Regions from separate parts of the Bacillus spongiae genome, predicted to be linked through region 2. Evidence: predicted binding sites of a transcription regulator. Region 2 holds the regulator's gene; each other region holds the start of a gene.
What was found. The regulator Rex, encoded in region 2, represses fermentation and respiration genes when NADH is low (regulators of the CRP and FNR family bind a similar motif). The targets are predictions, from matches to a motif close to TTGTGAAATATTTCACAA.
Positions count from the first base shown of each region.

Region 1 (7,978 bases), on a different contig from region 2:
ACCAAACATCCACCATATTTCAATTGCTTGAGTAAAATGCTCTTCATTATGTTCACGCAACGCAACAAATACTAGCAGTGATGTCACGATCGTAGGTGGACTCCAAAACAATGCAAAACGCCTCAATATTTCTCTCGACTTTATATCTCCTGCTCTATCAGCGTAGTACGTTAAAAATGTAGCAGAAATAAATAAGACTGACACGATCGATAAGGCGACTACACTCCATGAATAAGGACTTTTCAACAGTTCATTTGCTAAAAAGATGACTTTATCATCTGTAACTTTTAAAAAGCCCCCTTCAGAGATTGTCAGTGCCGTTGATAAAGATGCCGGAATCAGTAATCCTGTTGCTCCGTATAAAAACAAATAGACGATATTATCCTTTGAACCGTAGTTACCAAATGCATAAAAAGAGCCCCTTATTGCAAGTAAAATAATGGCAATGCTACCTGGAATCAAAAGAGATGTTCCAAAATAATAAGCTGTATCTGGAAAGAAGCCAACAAGACCGACAAAAAAGAAAACAAAAAAGACATTTGTTACTTCCCATACAGGTGATAAATATCGACTAATTAAATCATTCAAAATATGATCCTTCCCTGTCACCTTACCATAAAATGCAAAAAATCCCGACCCAAAATCAATGGATGCTACGATTAAATATCCATAAAGAAAGATCCACAAAACGGTTATTCCTAATACTTCTAAGCTCAAAATACTTCCTCCTTTCCAAATAGAAGGACGAGGTGACCTTCATGTACGTCTTTACTGTTTTATTGGAAAACGTTGTTCTAATTCAGCTTCTGCTGGTTTATTTTTAAACATTTTAATTAAAACGACAATCGTTAACACGGCTAATACGATGTATAGTAAAACAAATAGGATAAAGGTAATCCCTACACCGTCTCCCTTCGTTGCTGCTTCAGCCACTTTCATATACCCTCTTAAAATCCAAGGTTGTCTTCCGACTTCGGCAAATATCCAACCAAATTCAATAGCAAGCATAGCTAATGGACCGCTGGCAACAATTCCCCATAATAGCGGCTTCCACCATTCATTCAACCTCTTCCATTTCCATGCAACAATAAAGAAGAAAGTAATGATTAAACTAAAGACTCCAATACTAACCATTAAATCAAATAAATAATGGACCCATAGTGGTGGCAACTCATCTTCTGGAAACTCATTTAAACCAATTACCTCAGTATCAAGTGAGCCTCCAGCTAAAAAGCTTAAAAAACCTGGAATTCGAATTTCGTTATGAATTTCATTATTTTCATCTAACGTTCCGAACAAAATAAGATCAGCGTTTGATTCTGTTTCAAAATGCCACTCTGCAGCAGCTAATTTTTCTGGTTGATACTCTGCTAAAAATTTCGCAGAAACATCGCCAGCCAGTGCAGTTCCAATCGTAAACACAAAGCCAGCAACCATTGTTAAACGTAAAGCTTTGCGATGATACTCCCCCTTGCTTCCCTTTAAAATTGCAAATGCAGTAATCGCAGCTAGTATAAGGGCCGATGTCATATAAGAAGAAGTTAACACATGAAAAACTTTCGTCGGTGTTGCAGGGTTTAACATCGCTGCAATTGGGTCAATGTTTATTGCTTTTCCATCAACTAAATCAAATCCTTGAGGTGTATTCATAAATGCATTCACCGTTGTAATAAATAAGGCTGATGCGGAAGAGCCTATCATAATCGGTATCGTTAATATCCAATGAATCCACCTATTTTTAAATCGATCCCAAGTGTATAAATAAATCCCTAGAAAGATAGCTTCAAAGAAAAAGGCGAAAGTTTCCATAAATAATGGCAAAGCAATCACCTGACCTGCCACCTGCATAAAGCTAGGCCATAATAAAGAAAGCTGCAATCCTATCGCCGTTCCTGTCACGACTCCTACAGCTACTGTAATTGTAAATCCTCTTGCCCATCTTCGGGCTAATAATAAATAGTGGGGATCCTTTTTTTTAATGCCCATAAATTCTGCAATTGCAATCATTACAGGCACACCGACACCAATTGTCGCAAATATGATGTGAAATGCTAAAGTTGTAGATGTGAGCATTCTACTTAATATGACACTATCAAATTCCATAAAGCTGCCTCCTGCTCTTTAAAATTTTTCAGTATTTCTTATTATCTATTGTAGGACGAAATCAACCATATGTGAATTAATGAACATGAACATTTTGTGACATTTATCACAAACTAACGTTCTTTCCCCTAGCAAATCGGACTAAATACTACTATTTATATAAGAAAGATTGAAAAATATTAATAAATATTAAGAACGTAGTACTAGGCAAAGAGCTCTTAATACAATAATGCTGGAAGTTGTTCACAAACTAACTAATCGTTAACCTAAATTCTGAAATGATATGCCTGTTTCGATCTATTAAAGCGTTTGAAATTAACCAGCATTTTCAAACAGCCAAAAAGAAGCCCCTTTGAAAAGAAATCATCCAAAGGGCTTCCACTTTAGTAATATCATCTATATTATTCAACTTTATCTTTTACAACACCATCTTCAAGGAACGTTATGATTCCTTTTGTAGCATTTAGCTTCACTTTAATTCCAATTGGAAATACATGTGAAGGGAAAGTATGGCCAATATCTACATTTGAAAGAATTGGGATATTCGTATCACCAATCACTTCCAATAGTAACTCATCGAGTGAGAATGGTGATTTCAAATCATTAAAATGTTCATGCTTTCCAATAATTAAACCGGCGATATCATCAAATACCCCATTAACTTTTAACATACTTAACAAACGTTCTTCAAGTGCCATATTTTTTGAAGTGTCCTCCAGAAACAAAATAGCCCCTTTTAAATTTGGAAAATATTCTGACCCAATGATGCCAGACATTGTATCTAAATTACCACCAATCAACGTTCCTACGGCAATGCCCTCTCGTAACGTTTTCCACCCTTCATTTTTCACCATCTCTTTTTCCCTACTTTGCGTCTCCCACTCAAGCCTTTCCTCTGTCCATTCTAATGGTACATCAAGTGCAAATGGGGCTTTCTTTTTTAATAGGACAATATCTTCAAAATACTCCCTCCCCTTCGCTAACATTTTAGGAAACTCACCGAATGAAGGAATAATAGCAGGTCCATAAAAGGTAGTCAGTCCTGTCTTAGCATAGATTGCTAATAAAAGTGCTGTAACATCACTGTATCCCATAATCACTTTTGGATTCCTTTTTAAATATTCATAGTCTATATAAGGCAATAAAGAATTTGAATTTAGGCCTCCAATTGTACTAATAATCGCTTTTATATCCTTGTTATAAATGAACTCATTTATTTCTTCTGCTCTTGTTCCAATTGAACTAGAACGATAAGATTGTATTTCTCTTGAGCATTTTCCCTCAACAATTGTAAACCCCATCTCCTCTAACTGGATTAAACCCCGTTGGTATCTTTCCTTAAAAAGAACAGGTGCTGGAGAGGATGGTGTAATAACCCCAATTTGATCTCCTGCTTTTAAAGCCTTGGCTTTTAACATTAGACAACAACCTTTCAACTGTAAATAATAGATATGTATTAAAGTTTCATAGACACTTCGCCCGATTTCTTACAACCCATTATTTCAAAACAACCGCTTCCATTCAATCATTTTCACAAAAAAATGCGCTTCTATCGATAGACGCTGTCTAACAATTGAGGCGCAGTTCATCTCTCATATAAGCGTTCTTTAATCTTAAATTAAAATTGTTCCATAAGTAGACTAAGAAATCTCTCTTATTTCGAGGGTAATTCTAACTGTTTCAGTTCGTGCAACGCTCCTCTTAAAATGCTTTTCGTTGGTAAATAACAGTCGTAACTCCCCAAGAAATTAAATAAACTACCATGATGGCAAGTGTCGCTCCAGTGTATAGAGCTGGGATGGATAAATTAACGATAAAATCCGTTATGCCTGGTAAATGTTCAGCTAAAAAAAGAACACTATCCCTTCCTACAAACGCTAAAATCAGAAAGGTAATCATTACAGTCATTGTAATATGACCTGGTTTTAATAGATAAAATAATGGAAAGGTACACGCCGCAAATAATAAAAATAAGCCACTCCCCATTGCAATATCGGTCAGTGTAAATGGTTTATTAAAAGCATATAATACTAGACTTGTCACTCCAATTGCTAAAATCATATAAGCAATAGCCCCAAGATAGCGTGATGCGATAATTTCCGTACGTGTATAAGGTAAGGAATTCAATAATATATTTGTCTCTACTTTTTCATCATAGGCATATGTGTTAAAGGGAATGAAAATACTGGCTACAAGAAAAGTGAATGCTGGATGTTTATCCATAAAGATAAAAAATAAGATACAAAGAATATAGATTAACAACTGCCTTTTTTGTAAAATGACATCCCGTCTGATTAAATTAAACATGGTGCATGCCCCCTTTCAGGTAATACATGATATCCTCTAGAGAAGCGCGTTCAATTACAACTGTATCTCCGAAAATACTTTTCACTTCATTAACATTGTCTGTTAATGCTTCGAATCCTGTTGATGCACGATGAATTTGAACAAAGGCCTTTTCCGTATCCCTATCTAGGAGGTCCATTCCTCCTTTAACGAGCGCATAGCTTTCAGCTACATCGTGAATAGATTTATTAAAGACTAATTCCCCTCTTTGTATAAAAGCTATATAATCTGCGATGCGATCTAAATCCGTTGTAATATGAGTTGAGAAGAATATCGTACGATTACTATCAATCATTAATTCCTGCAAGAGATCCAACAGCTCCCGTCTAAAAATTGGATCTAAGCCTGCAGTTGGCTCATCCATGATGATTAACTCTGCATGGTGTGATAGTGCAATCGCCAATGAAGCCTTCATTTGCATTCCTTTTGAGAATGTTTTCATTGCTTTATTAAGGGGTAATTCAAATTGCTCTGTATATCGACTAAACAGTACATTATCCCAATTTTTATAAGCAGGTCCCACGATTCGTTTTATATCTTTTAAATTCTGTCCATCAAAAAACACATTGCCATCGTATACAAACCCAATGCGCTCCTTAATCGCTTTTTCATGTGTTTTGTAGTCCAACCCGAACAGCTTAACTTCTCCGGCATCCGGTTTTAATAAATTCATCATCATTTTTATCGTTGTCGACTTCCCAGCACCATTTGCCCCAATAAACCCCGTTACAAAGCCCTGCTTTACTTGCAAATCAATATTTTTAACGGAAAAACCTTTGAATTTCTTCGTTACATTTTTTAATTCAACCACATTCTCCATTTATTTCACTCCTCATAAATAATCTTCAATAATTGCTGCAGTTCATCAAATGACAAGCCAATTTCTCTACTATTCGATATGACCGCACTCAGCTGATCTTCAATCACCTTCAGCTTCTTTTCTCTTATAATCTCTAAATTTTGCTCCGCAACAAAAGACCCTTTTCCGACAATGGAATAGATAAAGCCCGCCTTCTCCAATTCCTCATAGGCACGCTTCGTTGTGATAACACTTATTTGTAGGTCCTTTGCTAGTTTACGCATTGAAGGGATGGCTGTCCCCTCCTGTAATTCACCTGATAAGATAGACGATTTAATTTGATTCGTAATTTGTTCATAAATTGGTTCCTTTGAACTATTGGAAATAATTATTTTCATGATGACCCCTCTTCTTCTTAAAGACACTTGAATTAATACTAAAATGATCATGAACACTACGGGTTTTCATTTTGTATTTAAACATGGTTATACTCACAATCCTTCATTTTAAATGAAGTAGTTTTTAGCATCCTTTAAAAGGATTTTTTACAGTAACAGCTCACACAATGTATATATAATGTATATATAATATATTCACATTATATACATATCAGTTACATTATACAACGATTAATTTAATCTAAAGGAAATTTCACAGATAAACCCATACAATGTAGTACAAGGAAAAACTAATACAATAAATAACAAAAAGAGCATATTTTGAAATTAAGATTTATCAAAACATGCTCTTTATCGAGGTTAGAGATCTAGTATGTACATCCGTTGTGAAAAATAAATGTTAAATCATTTAGTAGTCGAGTCTATTCGCTATGTTCTCATTCATAAGGGCACCCCTTCTTTGTAACGTATTCGTGAAATCCACTCTATAAAAGAATTCGGTACTTTTTCCTACTTCCATTTTGACACCAATCTTAGGAACCTAGTGACAATTGCCAAATGGGTATCCACTGATTTACATTTTATTAACATAATTGGATTTGACAAGATGTGACCTTTCCGAAAGATTGAAATCTTTATCTCTTTGAATAAACTCATCCGACCTTTCCATTTCCTTGCACATCACGCCAATATTATCTTCATAAATATGCTGATGACTATGTATGAACTCTCTATCATATACTTCTTGGCTTTCAAGGTACTGGAGGATCTTTTTTTCGTCAATATATGTAAAGCCTCGCGGTACTTTAAAATCCAGTCCACCATCTTTGATTTTTGAAAATGGTATTGGCTTTTTAAACAATTGAAAACTTTTTATTGGAATAATCGCTTTTTCTCTCTTATTTATACAAATGTCCATTCGTTTTTGTATAGCATGATTTTCACAAAATGTTGCTTTGATAAATTCAGGATGGATTGCTTCACCTAATTCTAAAATCCCTATAAATTCACTTACTGGTCTCGTTAAATATAAATAGGCTCTTATAGGTTCTTTACAAAAAGCTTTTCTATATTCATATTTTTTTATTCCATATAATATCGGTCTAAAATAGTCTGGATGAAATGATAATACTATATTCTTTTTCATAATCATCGCTCCTTAAATCTTTATAAAAAATAGACCTACGTAGTGAGTTTAAAAACGGCGCCTAAGTAATAAATAAGAAGGTACCAGTTTAATACTTTACGTAAATACGAAAAGGACAGCGTTATGGCTGCCCTTTTCCTAATTAAATTGACTAAAATTTTGCTTGGAATGTATTCACATTTTTTCACCTTAAATGTGAAACAAGACTCCACCTTTATTACATCGCTTCAAGCATTTTAAATTGTGTTTTAACTAAATCATAATATTGACCCTTATGTTTCATTAGTTCATCATGATTCCCTTGCTCTAAAATATTACCATGATCAAGCACAAATATTTGATCGGCTTCACGAATCGTTGATAATCGATGGGCTATGATAATCGCTGTTCTTCCCTTTAATAATTCATTAAGGGCCGTTTGAATTTTTACTTCTGTTTCGGTATCAATTGACGCCGTTGCTTCATCTAAAATAATGATACGTGGGTCAGCTAGTAGTGCTCTAGCAAAAGATAATAATTGCCGTTGTCCTACCGACAATACGTTCCCTCTTTCTTCTACTTCGGTATCATATCCATTTGACATTTTCTCGATAAATTCATGTGCACCGATAGCTTTTGCTGCTTCGATTACTTCTTCATCCGTTGCCTCCGGACGTCCAAAGCGAATATTATCTTTTATCGTACCAGAGAAAATAAATGTATCCTGCAAGACAATACTGATTTGTTTCCGCAAACTATCGAGGGTAACATCCTTTAAATCATACCCATCAACGGACACACTTCCAGCTGTTGGATCGTAAAAACGAGTAATTAAATTAGCAATGGTTGTTTTTCCTGATCCGGTATGACCTACAAGAGCTACCGTATCACCTTTGTTCATTTTTAAGCTAATGCCATTTAAAGCTTTCCGTTTTTCATCATAAGAAAATTCAACAGAATCAAATTTAATTTCACCTTGAATATTGGTTAAATCGATTGCATTTCCTTTTTCTGAAACGATTGGTTTCTCATCTAGAAACTCGAATATCCTTTCGGACGAGGCCATCCCCATAAGGAGCTGATTATATACCATTCCAAGTCGTGATATTGGTTCCCAAAACATTCCTAAATAAAAGGCAAATGAGACAAATTCACCTAGTTGTAGACTTCCAGTGCTAATTAAATGAGTACCATACCATAATAACA
Region 1 is NZ_JBBAXC010000002.1:111,907-119,884, reverse strand. Features, by position in the region: gene WAK64_RS02730 (cytochrome d ubiquinol oxidase subunit II) at 1-717, opposite strand, end outside; gene WAK64_RS02725 (cytochrome ubiquinol oxidase subunit I) at 769-2,103, opposite strand; gene WAK64_RS02720 (S66 family peptidase) at 2,505-3,521, opposite strand; gene WAK64_RS02715 (ABC-2 transporter permease) at 3,805-4,410, opposite strand; gene WAK64_RS02710 (ABC transporter ATP-binding protein) at 4,403-5,269, opposite strand; gene WAK64_RS02705 (GntR family transcriptional regulator) at 5,275-5,646, opposite strand; gene WAK64_RS02700 (hypothetical protein) at 6,221-6,793, opposite strand; gene WAK64_RS02695 (ABC transporter ATP-binding protein) at 7,011-7,978, opposite strand, start outside.
Region 1: a site for Rex is predicted at 2,198-2,215, ahead of WAK64_RS02725 (cytochrome ubiquinol oxidase subunit I). Genes of this name have one in related genera too.

Region 2 (7,978 bases):
GTACTTATTCTGACATCAACGGGTAGCTTATATAAAAACGCGCTCCATTTTTCCATAAAAGTATGAATGCTCTTCGATTTTCTCCCAATAAAAAAGCATAAAATAAGAGCAACTATACTTATAAGAACATAGAGGATAAATACTATTTGTTCCTGTTCATATTTTTCAAACTCTTGTGCTATAGCATTAGTTGAAGACGTTGGAACAGCGATCCAACCATCTATCATTCCTGACAGCTCAGGGGGAATATCGATCCACCCAAATCGATTCAGCAGATCTCTTCCAATTGGAATTGATTCTTCGGCTACATACACCATGTTATTTTCGTTAAAATAATTTTCTACTTCACCTTTTAAATTTGGTATATTTGTGTAAATCTCTCCGTTTGTTTGATTTATAAAATGGTAAAGAAAGTCATTTTTTTGTTCCTTAAAAAAGGAAGATTTAATTTCACTCTCTTTATAATAATCTTCTATTTGTTGTTCTCTTTCTTTCAAAATTTCTTGCATCACATACTCATCACTTTGAAGACTTTGAGCACTTTTCTTTATTTCCTCAATTTTTTCATTTCTTTCTACGATAAGGGATTCAACTTCCTCTAAGTTTCCTGTATCGATTGCACTATTAAGTGCATATTCATACTCTTCTTTAATTCTCTCGATTTCAATGCCGCTCGTATCAATAAACCCATATTCACTACTGTGAATATCTGGTAAGCTAATTAATGTTTTGGCTTCTTCTAAAGTGAAACCATTTAACTCATTCTCTTCTAAATCCTGAATAAAAAGAAAGTATTGATCCTTAAAAGCATAGGTTTCCGAATAATCACTTTTAGTGTAAAAAAGGCCATTCATTTTAAATAGGACGAGTCCACTGAACCCAAAAGTAAGCAGAATTAACCATATTCCTAGCACCCATCTATTTTTCCATTTTGTATCCAATCCCCCACACCACCTTTAAATACCTTGGATTTTTCGGGTCAATTTCAATTTTTTCGCGAATTTTTCTTATATGAACGGCTACTGTATTTTCTGCATTATAGTAAGGTTCATCCCATACCCGTTCATAAATTTCATTGACTGAAAACACCCTGCCAGCATTCGTCATTAATAAGTTAACAATTTTATATTCAATTGGCGTAAGCCTGACAGGCTCTCCATGCACTGTCACTTGTTTGGCTGATTGCTCCAAGGTCAATCCATGTAAATCAATCACATCGTTTTTCCCCTCAATAGACCCAAAATTAACATACCTTCTTAATTGAGACTTCACGCGAGCAACAAGCTCCATAGGGTTGAACGGTTTTGTAATATAATCATCTGCTCCCACTTGTAAACCCAAAATTTTATCCGTATCCTCACTCTTAGCACTTAACATGATAATTGGTATGTTTTTCTCTTCACGGATTTTATAAGTCGCTGAAATGCCATCAAGTCTTGGCATCATAATATCTAATATAATCAGATGGATGGGATGTTCATTAATCATTTCTAAGGCTTCTACACCATCTTTTGCCTTTAAAACGGTCACGCCTTCGTTCCTTAAATAAATTTCAATCGCGTCCCGAATTTCTTTTTCATCATCCACCACTAAGACAAAATAGTTATCCATTGATCCGCCTTCTTTCCTGAACGATTTCTCTTTAGCTTTAGTGTACTAGAAAAAACTTATCATTTATTTACATATTTTCTTAAGATTTTCTTAAGGCTACTGGTAAAACTCAACAATCTTTATTCCTCGTCATTCACTACTATCTATTATGAATAAACGAAAGGAAACTTATCAATCAAACAAAAAAAGCCGCCTATTATCGACAGATAATAGGTGGCTTCTGTATAAAACTTATAAATTATTCTTCCATTTCTCTTTTTTGCTCAGCAATTAATACCTTTCGATAGCCTATCTTACAAATCCACAGACTAATCTCGTACAAAATGAATAGTGGGACCGTTACGAGTAAGTGGGACATAAGGTCAGGTGGCGTAATCATCGCTGCAATAATAAACAAAATGAAATACGCATATACCCTCATTTTGGACATAAGCATTGGCGTAATGATACCAAGTCTTGTCAAAAATAGCATGATAACGGGTAGCTGAAATAAGAAACCGAACGGGATGGTCATTTGAAATAAGAATTCAAAATACTCATTAATACCGATTTCTTGTTCAATTTCAAGATTGGTAGATAAATTCAGCATAAAATCTACCACGAATGGGAACAGAATAAAATAGGAAAAAGAAAGCCCACCAACAAACAATAACATTACGATCGGGATGTAGCTTAACGTCACACGTTTTTCTTTTTCATATAATCCTGGAGATACAAAAGACCACACCTGATAAAGAATCACAGGCAGTGTCATTAGTAAGGATAAAAATAAGATTACTTGAACATAGATTTTCAATGGATCCGTCAGACGAAATGCATTCATCGTTAGTTCCTTTGCTTCATCGGCATTTTGTAAAAAGCGAATGAGTGGTTCAGCAAGAAAAAAACTTATCACAATGGCAAACAGTAAGAAAACGACCACGATGAGAAGTCGTTTTCTTAATTCATCTATATGTTCATAAACAGTCATTTGATTTTGACTCATGATTCTTCACCTAGCATTTACTTAACATCTTTTTTTTCATCTTCATCCGCTAAGCCTTTAGTGGCATTTTTGAATTCGCGCAACGTATTTCCCATTGCTTTCCCTAGCTCGGGCAATTTTTTCGGACCGAAAATTAATAATGCAACTACGACGATTGCTACAAGACTACCTGGACCTGGCATTACGCTACACCTCCTCAGTAATATATTACACCATTATACCGTTAAATCCTAATTTCTTATAGACCTTCTTGTGACGTTTCCGTGTCATCATTTGAATAATTTTTTAAGAAATAGACAAGTGACTGCAGCTCGACTGCTAAATCAATATGATGGATACGAATAGAAGCAGGAACATTTAAGCGCGCTGGTGTAAAGTTTAAAATCCCCTTCACATTCGCGTTGACTAACCGATCGGTAATGCTTTGTGCTACTGGAGCTGGAACGGTTAATATGACCACTTCTATATTCCCTTCAAGAAGTTTTTCTTCTAATTGAGCGAGAGGGAAGACAGGCACTTCACCAAATTCCATCCCTACCTTTTCTGGGTTAACATCAAAGGCTACCTCAATTTTAGTATTATTATTTTTCAAGAAATTATAATGAAGGAAAGCTGTTCCTAAATTACCAACCCCTATTAAACCTACCTTTGTGACCTCATCCTGGCTTAATGTTTTACTAAAGAAACTTAATAGGTAATTGACATTATAACCATAGCCCTTTTTTCCGAGTGCTCCAAAATAAGAGAAATCCCGTCGAATGGTTGCTGAATCTACTTTTACTGCTTCGCTTAATTCTTTTGAGGAAACTCGTTGTTTCCCCGATGAATGTAAATTTTGAATAAAGCGATAATATAGCGGCAAGCGTTTTGCTGTAGCTTGCGGTATTTTCATTGTGTCTTGATTCATTTTTTATCCCCCCGCCATCTCTTTCACCACTGTATATCATCTAAATAGAACAGCTCTTGTGGCTTTACTTGTTTTTGAATTCTGTTAGCGCTTCCATTTTGTCACTTTCATTATTTTTTATATAGACAAACGATCGAGATACTCTTCTCTTCATATCATACACCATTTTTCTATTTCTGTCTGTTACCTACTTCACAAGTTATGCTATTGCTCATTTGCTTTTAAATACGATACACTAATAGTATAAATGAGGTGAAATCATGATTTTATTACAAGTAAATAATGTGACAAAGCATTTTGGTGCTGAACTTATTTTATCGAATATAAAATTAGAAATAAAATCAAACGATCGAATTGCATTAGTTGGTCGTAATGGAGCGGGAAAATCGACTCTATTAAAAATTATCTCCAATCAGCTATCTTATGATTCAGGTGAAATCATTAAACCGAAACATGTAACAATGGGGTATTTGGCGCAGCATACAGGACTTGAATCCAATTTATCTATTTGGGAAGAGATGCTTTCCGCCTTTGACCATGTTCGCCAACTTGAAGGAAAAATACGCAAACTAGAACACAGCATGGCATCTCCTGAAGTATACGATGACACAGAACGATATGAGAGAATCGTTCAAGAATATGATCTCCTTACTGTGAAATTTAAAGACATAGGTGGGTACCAATACGAATCGGATATTCGGACCATTCTTCATGGACTAAATTTCGCGGACTTTGACTATTCAACGAAAATTTCCACTTTAAGTGGAGGACAAAAGACAAGGCTAGCACTGGCTAAGTTACTTTTAACAAAGCCTGACCTCCTTATTCTAGACGAACCGACAAACCACCTGGATATTGAAACACTTTCCTGGCTTGAGCAATTTTTACAAGGATACCCAGGTAGCATTCTCATTGTTTCCCATGACCGCTATTTCCTAGATAAAGTTGTTACGAAAGTCTATGAAATTTCAAGAAAAAATACGAAGAAATACCACGGTAACTATAGCGATTATTTAAATAAAAAAGCCGAAGACTATGAACGTGAAAGTAAACAATTTGAACGTCAACAAGCGGAAGTAGCCAAACTGCAAGATTATATTCAACGCAATCTAGCTCGCGCCTCTACAACCAAAATGGCACAAAGCAGACGAAAAAAGCTTGAAAAGATGGACCTCATGTCTCAACCGTTAAGTTCTGAGAAATCTGCTCATTTCTCCTTTGGCATTGAGCGACCTAGTGGGAATGATGTTCTTAAAGTGGATGACCTTACTATCGGTTATGAAAGCACACCATTATCCTCTCACTTGAATTTCCATTTATCAAAAGGAGATAGCATTGCATTAGTAGGTCCAAATGGAGTAGGAAAATCAACGTTAATAAAAACGCTTGTCAATAAACTGCCTTCTCTATCAGGAAGCTTTCAGTTTGGGACGAACGTAATGATTGGCTACTACGATCAAGAGCAGGCAGAATTATCGTCCAATAAAACGGTCCTTCATGAGTTATGGGATGAGTATTTATTGAAGCCCGAAAAAGAAATTCGCACTGTTTTAGGCAATTTCCTTTTTTCAGGAGACGATGTTTTAAAGCCCGTTCATTCACTTAGTGGCGGAGAAAAAGCACGGCTTGCCCTTGCAAAGCTCATGATGGAAAAACCAAATGTTCTGATTCTTGACGAACCAACGAACCATTTAGATTTAGATAGTAAAGAGGTTCTTGAAAACGCACTGATTGATTACCCAGGAACCATCCTTTTCGTCTCACATGACCGTTATTTTATCAATCGAATCGCAACTAAAATCGTTGAACTATCCAGTAGTGAAACAAAAGAGTATTTAGGAGATTATGATTATTTTGTTGAGAAAAAGCAAGAAGTAGAAGAGCTCGCTTTATTAGAAGAAAAAGAACGAGAAGAAATAGCAACCTCCTCTTCACAAACAGCAAAAGGAAGTCATCGTATTGATAAGGAAGCAAAAAAACTTGAACGCCAACGCGCGAGAAGAATTCAAGAAATTGAAGAAAATATTGAAAAGCTAGAGTCAGACATTACGGAAAAAGAAGCACAATTATTTGATACGACCCATTTTCAAGATGTAGAAACAATGAAAAGACTTCATGATGAAGTAGAGGCAGCGAAAGAAACTTATGACGAGCTTTTAGAAGAATGGGAATTACTACAAACATAACTTCCATCCCCTGCCTTTTTGCAGGGGATGTTTTTTTAATATAATTTCCACAATGTTATACACATTTACGACCCTACTACATTAATACTCACAGAGTTTTTCCACATTATCCACATAATTATTCTTAGTTTTCCACATTTTTATTCAAAATGGAAGCGTTATTATTTTTGATTGCTCACAAATTATACATGGATATCCACAACTTATCAACAGATTGTGTACAAAACAAACGTTCTAGTGGATAACTTTTTAATCTCTTCACCTTCTCTTCCTAATATTTTACTTCTATAATTTAAGAGCTTCCTGATTTGTAGAGAGCTTACGTCTAATCATTCTAATTTGTCCACGGTGACTAATCTCATCTTCCATTACGTGATACCATAAATAATAAAGATTGTGTGGGATACCATTAGACCATGTTCTTTCTTCATATAACCAATCATCTGACTTCGTCTTAAACAAGTTTAGTGTTCTTTCTCTTACAGTTGATAACGCTGCTAAATAATAGTCAATTGAGTTATTTTTTATGTTAGCCCTCGCATTTTCTCCTAACTCCAAAGCATGTTTCCATTTCGATAATTCCGCTTCGTTAAAATCTCTTCCTTCAAATGAAATAACTTGGTGAACAGCTTCAATGGAAGCAATATGAAGCAATAAAGCCCCAATACTGTTTGCATCTTCCTCATATAAATAATCTAATTCTGACTGACGAAGTTCTGCAATTTCACTAATAGTTGTTTCCCTAGTATGCTCCAGCATTGTGATGAGTTCTCCAATTGTAGAAGAATAACCTTCTCTTGGCTTTACTAGATAATCCATTATTTTCCCTCCTATAAATGGTAATTATGATTTTACCAGTCGGGTAGATTATTTAAAGCCTTAAAATGATACTTAAATAGTGATATAATAAAATTGAACATAGAAAAAAAACCCAACAACCCGACACTCAATTGATTCGAGGTGTATAAAAACGTTGAGTTTTCCACAATTAATCCACAAGTAGAAATGTATTTACATCCAAATTTAGAAGATCAACCGACCTCTTCCAATTATTCTGAATGAGTTACTCCATTAATCGCTACCTATACTTTTGTTTCATAAAGAAAAGATGACTCTTTAGCCTATTCTCTACCAGTAAAAAGGTTTTTAGAAAAAAATAATTCTACGATAAAATGGATCAAACCCTCAAATAACAAAGAAGGGGTGAAAGTATCACCCTAATCCTTCACTTCTCATCTCGATGATGAGCTACAATGTATATTTAGTTGGTTCAAAACCTAATAGAGATTTAATAAAAGACTTCTGATGCTCCGATTCTGATTCATCTAAATCATTCATTGCCCACAACGCTTCATCCATATAGACAAAGATTAGAAGTTCATTCCATACTTCTTTTTCCGTTTCAGTTAAGGATACATGACATAGATAACCAGACTTAAATTCCTCCCATTCCTCAACGGTAAACATTCTCTCTGGTGCAGTATCTATTTCAGTATGGAATAGTATCAGGGCTAACGCCAAATCAAAAATCCGTGGAATACTTCCTGCATTATCAGGGTCAATTAACACCAAGCCTTCCTCTGAATAGATGAGGTTATTCGCTTTATAGTCCCACGATGCATCAACATACGGAATAGTAATATCCTTTAGATTTTCAAATGAATTTTCCAATAATCGCTTTATCTCTTTAGATAATTGTTTAAATGCTTGAATATGAACATTATCTTTATATTGATCCAGTAGGTGATTAATATCGCTCTTCACATCATTAATAAAGCCTTCATCGTATTGTTCCCAATTAAAACCATGGTCGAAAACACTTTTGTTTGAGGAAACAGCATGGATCTTTCCGAGCATGCTGCCTGCATCATAAATATCCTTTAGACTTGCATCATATTTTCGTCCATTTATAAATGGGTAGACAACCCAATTCTGATCATTCACTTCATGATAAAGTTGGTCTTTAAATAAAATTGGCCTTACTACTCCAATGCCACTGTCTTCTAATTGTTCTGTCCATGTAAAAAGGCGTTCAACCTTACTTCGATCTTTTTTTGTTTTTTTGACAATCGTATCTCGGCCACCCTGTTTTATCTTAAATACTGGCGAATACTTATAAATAGACGTTATTGTGGAATCTAACCCAAAATAGGTATATACTTCATTCATATCTTCACTTTCCCTTTCAAAATATATTCTTTTTATTATGTATAAAGAACCTCCCTAACTTATTCAAGCCAGTGCCTAAAAAACCCTCTTTATCGTTTACAATAGTGGTTAACGATTATT
Region 2 is NZ_JBBAXC010000027.1:4,539-12,516, reverse strand. Features, by position in the region: gene WAK64_RS20820 (sensor histidine kinase) at 1-941, opposite strand, end outside; gene WAK64_RS20815 (response regulator transcription factor) at 919-1,611, opposite strand; gene tatC (twin-arginine translocase subunit TatC) at 1,850-2,596, opposite strand; gene WAK64_RS20805 (twin-arginine translocase TatA/TatE family subunit) at 2,614-2,778, opposite strand; gene WAK64_RS20800 (redox-sensing transcriptional repressor Rex) at 2,835-3,503, opposite strand; gene WAK64_RS20795 (ABC-F family ATP-binding cassette domain-containing protein) at 3,764-5,689, shown strand; gene WAK64_RS20790 (DinB family protein) at 5,975-6,511, opposite strand; gene WAK64_RS20785 (phosphotransferase enzyme family protein) at 6,938-7,858, opposite strand.

Region 3 (7,978 bases), on a different contig from region 2:
AATTGTTCTTCTTTTAGTGTAAAGGTTTTTTCACTGTTATTATATGTCGAGTTTAGCTTAGAAATAAATCTACCAAAATGAAGCACTGACCAAGTTGATCAGTGCTTACGAGTGTGCTTATTTGGAGTAAATAATTTTTTTAATCGTTTCAATTGAAAGGAAATACTCTTCGGAAAGTTCACTTATCGATGCGCCGTCTTCTTTATAGGCTTTTTTAATCGAGCGGTTTCGATCGTCAATTGCTTGTCTTCCTCCTGAGAGCGTTCCCCATTGTTGATAATTTTTTTTAAGCTTTGGAATATAAATCGCTTCACCTTGAACGTATTGTTGAAGTTCCTTAATAAGCTTTTCAGGTAAAACGGTTGCTGCATTAACATACTTCATTTCAGTCAGCTCCTTATTTATTTTTTCAAATAAGGGGCAAAACCTACTTGTTAGGCGATTATTACATTTTTATCTCATGCAAAGGCTCGCCCATTTTACCATAGGCTTTGCATGAGCTGTTACAATATTAGGCAAATATAATTTCGCTGCTGCATTTACCATGTTCATCACCACCTTTAAAAGGAATTATTCGACATTGTTAATTAAGGAAAAAAGATTTCTATCCTACATTAAATGTACTTACTGTAGCTTTTATTGTTGGGAAAAAGTTCTAAAAATTCTTTCTTATTCATTTTATTTCATTTTTAATAAATATTCCAATTTAAGTTTATCTTATTAAAGTTTATTTAATGAGCCAAATACTCATAAACCAAATCTTGAATCACTTCATCCAGGCCTTCCTCTTCTTCCTGTAGTCGGATCTCTATGCTTTGAAGGAGGCGTTTCCATTCCTCTTTCGTTAGAGGAAGAGAGGTCTCTTGGTACCCGTATTGATAAAAGCATTGAATCACTTTTTTCTTTAGAAACTCTTTGTCCATTCTCTTCACCTCTATTCTATTATACACGTATTCACAAAGTCCTATATTTTCCATGTTTACTAATTGGTTCTTATTGAAAACGAACGTATATTCGTATAAACTTTGAATATAATAAAACAGAACAAATGTTCTTTTGGAGGGAGAAAGATGGTCGTTGATTACAGTAGGCTACCACTACGTAAAATTTTGTGCATTGATATGAAGAGCTTTTATGCCAGCTGTTCGGCCGTTATGATGGGGTTAAATCCACTTGAATGCTATTTAGCCGTTGTGGGAGATAAAAGTCGTCAAGGTAGTATCGTTTTAGCTGCTTCTCCAAAATTGAAAAAGGAGTTTGGCATTAAAACAGGTTCACGTATGTTTGAAATTCCGAACGATTCTCGCATTGTTTTGGCGGAACCAAAGATGGAAACCTATATCCGAATTTCGACTGAAATTACTCGACTATTTCACCGATATGTCCCAAAAGAGGCCATTCATACGTACAGTGTCGATGAAAGCTTTCTTGCTATTGATGGAGCGTTCAATTTATGGGGAGATGCTCATACGATTGCCAACAAAATTAAATTTGAAATAGAAAAAGAATTCCAACTCCCGTGTGCAATTGGAATTGGACCTAATATGCTGATGGCTAAGCTCTGTCTAGACTTGGAGGCAAAAAAGAAGGGGATAGCCGAATGGGGCTATGAGGATGTACAGACAAAACTATGGACTATCTCTCCCTTAAGTGAAATGTGGGGAATTGGCAAGCGTGTAGAACGTACATTAAATCGGATGGGGATTTTTTCTGTTGGTCAACTAGCCCGCTTCGACCTTGAGAAGCTTGAAGCGAAGTTTGGTATTATGGGGAATCAACTTTACTATCACGCATGGGGAGTCGATCTATCCGAAATAGGTGCCCCTATTATGGAAGGGCAAATTAGCTTTGGAAAAAGCCAAATTCTTCTTCGAGATTATAAAGAGGTAGGGGAAATTAAGCATGTCATGCTAGAAATGTGTGAGGAGGTGGCACGGCGGGCACGGCAGCATAAAAAAGCAGGGCGCACAATTAGTTTGGGAATTGGATATAGTCAGGAAGAGTTTGGTGGCGGCTTTCATCGCTCTCGCTCCATTGAACATCCCACGAATATTACGATGGAGATTTATCGAGTATGCTTGAAGCTGTTTTATATGCATTATGAGAAAAAAACAGTGCGTAAAATTTCCATTACTCTTTCAAATATTATAGAGGATGAATCAATTCAACTCGATTTATTTCGTCCGAATTTATCAAAGAAGCGAGAGCTTGGTTATGTAATGGACCGATTACGAAACCGCTACGGATCAGGTGCCATTCTTCGAGCGGTTTCTTATACGGATGCAGGAACTTCAAGACATCGAGCCCGTTTAGTTGGTGGGCATAAAGCATAGAAAGGAAGATGGATATGATTCGCGATCGTGGAAAAATGAAGTGGACGTCAATGATGCTTCCAGAGCATGTGAAGCAGCTCCGTGATTGGTCGAAAGAGGATGCGTTTGAAAAGGAAAAAGAAATGGACGAACAGCAGCTAGAAGAGATGAATACCATCGCTGCTGAGGCTATGGAATATGGAAGCTGTATCACCATCACACATTATGCTCATCACCGCTATGAAAGCCTGGTTGGAACGATTCATTATTGGGATGTGAACGGAGAAAAGCTTCATTTTGAGGATCAGTCTGGCAACAAGCATTACATCTGGCTGAAGCACATTGTAGATCTTCGTATGACGAATGAATCAAATATAAAAGACTGACTCTATCGTTTAGAGCCAGTCAATATTATTAGGCAGCAACACGTGGAAAGAGAATGTTGTTTTCTAAATGAATATGCTGATATATATCTGTTTCAAGAGCTTCAAGACGTTGATAAACAAGGCGATAGGTTCCACAAGCACCTTCTGGCGGTGTGAAATCATTTGTGATGGTACGCATTTCTTTTAACAGATTTACTGTTGAAATATGTTCATTTTCAAGTTCTTGAATGACCTTCATTATTTTTTCACGATGTTCGAGCGTAGGCTGTTTTTCAAAAGCTAATAGAGCTGGGAAATCGTCCTGTTCTTCTTTTGCTATATGTTGTTCTAGCATAATTTTTAACTCTTGAAAAAGCTTATTAACCGTCATTAAATGAGGGTTCGTTTCTCCATGTACTCGAGAAACCTTCGTGACATAAGGCGTCAAAAGTGGCAGCTCCTCGTTTAAATAATGATGGTGCTTCGCAATAATATGGTTAATAATAGTAGAAGAAGAGGCATGCTCCCAATCAATGGTTGATTCCTTTAATGCATTTGTTTCATGGTACAATTTATTTAAATTGCTAAGCACTACATCTAAAGATATATTTTTCTCTTCTGTTGCTTCAATTAAAGACTTATTCCCCCCACAACAAAAGTTAATTTGATACGATTTGAATAGGTCACTAGCTCGAGGGAATCTCTTTACGATCTCAGCCACTGTTAGCGTTTCAGTAAATACTTGTTCCATGATTATTCCTCCATTCATCAAAATCTATTTATAGAATAACAGGAGATTGAATAGGTAGTTGTGATATGAATCACAAGTTAGAATGAAAGTTGGACCTTCTTTCTGTTGGCTGGCTGTATAGATGAAAAATTGTTCATAAAGCTGTAATGAAGTATTACAAAAATAAAAAAATCCATTTTCATCAAAATGGATTTCACTCTTCTTCTAGGTTGTCATAATAAAAAAGTGCCTCTTTATTAATAGGAGCGTACAGGTGAAATGAGATAGGTATGAAGGTCGTTACCAACCGGTTCAATAAGAACAGGACGCATTGAACCGCTAAAGCTTAAGCGAACCTCTTCTTCTTTAATCACTTTTAGAGTATCTATTAAGAAACTTCCATCAAGTGAGATGTTTAGCTCAGTTTCACCGGAAATACTGTTTAACTTTTGTGTTTCTTCTATTTTTCCTACCTCAGTTGAATTGGATGAGATGATGAAATTTGAGTTCCCCTTCACCTCGAAATGAATCGTATGATTTCTCCTTTCACTAGCAAATATACAGGCCCTGTCCACACCATTTAATAATTTTGTTGTATTTAATGTCATGATTGTTTTATGTTCTTGTTGTAATAAACCGGATACGCTAGGATAGTTTCCTTCAATTAATCTTGAATACAAGGTAGTAAACAGGGATTTAAATACTACATTATGATCTGTTATAACAATGTCGATAGGTGTTGTTGAATCGCTCCCTATAATGGTAATTAACTCACGAAAGGCTTTACTTGGCACAATGCAAGAACGCTGTAAGTTAGACGTTATTTTAAGCTTTCTGAATGATAATCTATGGGAATCTGTTGCAACACAAGAAAGGTAGTTTTTTTGAAAAGCAAGATGAACCCCCGTTAATATTGGTTTCGCCTCGTTTTTAGAAACAGCAAACACTGTTTGTTTCGCTATGTCTAATAAGTCTTTGCTTGGAACGCTCACATAATGGTCATGAGCCACTTTCGGTAATGGTGGATATTCGTCTGGGTTAAACCCGTTCAAAGTGGTGATGATTTCGTCTGACTCCATCGTCACTAAATGATCATCGTTAGCGGTAAGTCGGATGTTACGTGGGAACTTCTTAACAATATCGTGAAGCAACTTAGCAGAAACGACGGTGCTACCTGTTTTATACACATCTACTACTTTTACACGACTTATTGTGTTACGGAGTACCTTTTCTATCACAATGTCAGAATTGCTGCCTATAAGAGTGACACAATCCTTCATCGCCACAATTTTAATTCCAGTTAATATCGGAAGAGGTGCTTTGGGTGAAACGACTTTGCTCATCTCTAAAATGGCTTTTTTGAAAAAATCATTGTTAACTATAAATTCCATCATGCAGTACCTCCTTTTGTTATAAAGAAAAATGTAAGTATAAGGTATAAAAAACAAGAACATACATTCTTATTGTAGCATGATAAAAATAGAAATGGTAGACCATTTCATTCATAGTTTAAAAGGTGAGTTTAGGGAAGAGGGTTAAATAGTAAGGTGCTGTCTCTTAAATCGGAATAGAGAGAGGAAGCTATCCATTGACAGAGCGACACGTCATTTCTGTTGTGAAAACGTTTGGACAGTGAGATAGGAAAGAATAAATAGTATAGGGAAAGAGGTTCTTCTCAGAATGTTCAGAAGTAGTTGGTCATGTCTATAGAAATAAGGGGAAGTTTGTGGCTATTGTCAGTCCTATAACGGCATACATGTTGCTCATCATAGAACCGACTATTATAGCCTTACATATAATAGCAAACATTAATGGTAAAATACAACAATGTTTTTGTTAAAAAATGTGAAAAAAATAGTACAAAACATAGAAAATGAATCAATAAGAATATTTGCAGCATCTTAAAGTACTTCCTAACGTTCTCCATGAATGTACTTTCAACTCAACTTAATTTCGAAAGAGATACAGAAAAAAACCTGAAACGGATTCAGGTTTTTTTGTATGTTCTAGTTAGTAGAGTCCTGATTCATGTTAGCCATATCCTGCATAACATCGGCAGCAACGTCTGCTAATAATTCTGAAATATGAATTTCCCGGGAAGTTTGTGCCCCGTGTTTTAACACTTTTCCAATTAAGTATTGAGTTTTTTCTTCCCCTGCACGTTCGATGAACCTCTCTTTTTCAAGCTCAATCGCAGCCTTCTCATCTTTGATGGCCAAATCAACGATTTCTTTAATCATTTCAATGTCACGTTGCTCAAGGAAGGTTAGTGGGGTTACGACTTTCTCCAACGTTTGTTCAATAGAATCTGATGGGATAAATCGCGTAATATAGCCGAATTGTTCTGCAGTGCGAGCATCCATATCAGCACTCGTTAGGAGGTACTCCAACGCTCTTGTTCGTCCTAATCGGCGAGCAGCTTGAACAGTCCCTTGTCCACCTGGAGGAATGTTTGTGCTTATTTCAGGCTGTCCGAACACTGCGTTTTCAGTTCCATACGCAATGTCGCATGCCATAACAAATTCATTTCCTCCACCACGAGCAGCTCCGTCAACTATGGCAAATGTAATGGCATGTGTATTTCTTACATCTTCAATTAGCTGCATGAAGTTTTTTGTTCCTGTTATTCCTTCTTCTTTACGATTAATAACGGTAACGTCTAAGTGCGCACTAAAGAAGTGTTGATTAGAAGAGCGGAAAATGATGACTCTAAGTTGATTGTCTTTATTTAATTCTGCAAGGACTTGTTGTAGTTCAGTAATCAGCTCATTTGTTAAAAGGTTCACTTCACCATGATTGATGTTAACAGTAGCTACTGCAGCTTCTTTTTGTACGTTTACACTATTTGTATTCAAAAAAAACCCTCCACGACTATTTTATAAAGCGTTTATACTTTAACCATTTATGAAAATTTATATTCTATTCTGAGAGTACATGTAGAACGAAGATTCTTTGCTTTTTCCTAAATCAATGTGAGTTTAACTAAAGGCAGACGAAAGATAGAGTGAACTTCATGAAAAGTGAGATTAAAAGAAAGGTATTGACGTAAATATATCCTAATGTTAGGATATATAAATGTAGGATATATTTAGAGTTTAAAGGGAGGGTAAACATTAAGCGTAATATGGAATGCAGACATTGAGTACAAAAAGTGTATAGACGATAAATTATTTTTTAAACAAATAAAAAGGATCGTTTTTGATTCTCTACATTATGTAAATAAGGAGAGTGTACGTATGAAAAGGGTTAATTATATTATTCAAGGATTACTTTCAGTGGCATTTATTCTTTCTGGGGGGATGAAATTAATTGGTGGGGCAGAACAACTTCAGCCAATGGCAGAGGGATTTGGTTATTCGGTAGAATTTATGTATTTCATTGCGGTTTGTGAAATTTTAGGGGGACTAGGTTTAATTGTCGCTTTTTGGAAGCCGAACTTAAGTATAATTGCTTCGGGAGGATTAGTCATTCTAATGGCTGGTGCAGTGTTCTCACACTTAAGTGCAGAACAGGGTATAGGAGCAGCGATGCCTTCGTTAATTCTGCTATTGTTAGGGTTAGTTCTATTGATTGGAAGGGGAAAAAGTATGATGGAAAGTATTAAAAATTCCCCGTCATCTTAATGAGTGAAAAAGAATAAAAAGCTTACAAAAGCATTAATAACATTATAAATAAAAGAATATAGATAAAATCAACTGCCCCTTTTAGGAAAGGGGCAGTTCTTCTATGGATTTTCTATGGAAGTATTTGTATAACGGTAAAATGCCGATTCTCTTCACCCTATTCTGGAATAACAGCTTTTCGTAAGTTAATAACATTATTAGGGTTTGTTGACCATTTGTTCATTAGTTCCATTTGTTTCTGTTTTAAATCTTCATAAGGCTCTTCTATAGCGTCAATTTCATGAAATTTTTTATCATATATTTTTGTATCTTTTATTTTTTTATAACCGCCGAAACCTATGTCGTCGTTTAATAACCAAACTACTTTTTTAATATTGGCAAAAAGTATTCCACCCGTGCACATTGGACAAGGTTCCAAGGTAGTGTATAGGGTAAACTTTTCACGATTAATTTTAGCTTTGAAGATTGATTTACCAGCATTACGGATAGCGTCAATTTCTGCGTGAGCAGTTGCATCTTGTTGAGGGTGTACTCTATTACGCCCTTTTGCAATGATATTTTGATTTTCATCCACTATTACAGCACCAACCGGATAAGTATTCTCTTCCAAGGCTTTCTCTGCTTCTTCAAGAGCTAACTCTAAATAAAATCTATCTTTATTTGTATTCAATATTTCCTCCTCAGACATATCTTCGAATCTGTCATTAAACTCATTTTAATATAATTATTTCAATGTCACGAATCTAGTTTATAACATAACAAAGCACATTATTTGTTCAATTTAGTTGAAGGCAGATGATACTTTTTGTTTTAAGTAGTTATATTGCTTGGCATTTGTATCGGCAAATGCTTCTTCTCGGTTAGAAAGTAAATCCTTATAAGTGATGTTCTCCATAAATTGAGAAGCTGTTAGATCGTACCGTTCTTTATTAATGAAGTTATAAAAAT
Region 3 is NZ_JBBAXC010000011.1:138,571-146,548, forward strand. Features, by position in the region: gene WAK64_RS14265 (CD3324 family protein) at 118-384, opposite strand; gene WAK64_RS14270 (YqzH family protein) at 732-923, opposite strand; gene WAK64_RS14275 (Y-family DNA polymerase) at 1,071-2,333, shown strand; gene WAK64_RS14280 (YolD-like family protein) at 2,348-2,698, shown strand; gene ric (iron-sulfur cluster repair di-iron protein) at 2,727-3,428, opposite strand; gene dnaN (DNA polymerase III subunit beta) at 3,665-4,801, opposite strand; gene WAK64_RS14295 (enoyl-CoA hydratase/isomerase family protein) at 5,414-6,262, opposite strand; gene WAK64_RS14300 (DoxX family protein) at 6,644-7,030, shown strand; gene WAK64_RS14305 (nucleoside deaminase) at 7,188-7,700, opposite strand; gene WAK64_RS14310 (YunG family protein) at 7,812-7,978, opposite strand, start outside.
Region 3: a site for Rex is predicted at 3,487-3,504, ahead of ric (iron-sulfur cluster repair di-iron protein). Genes of this name have one in related genera too.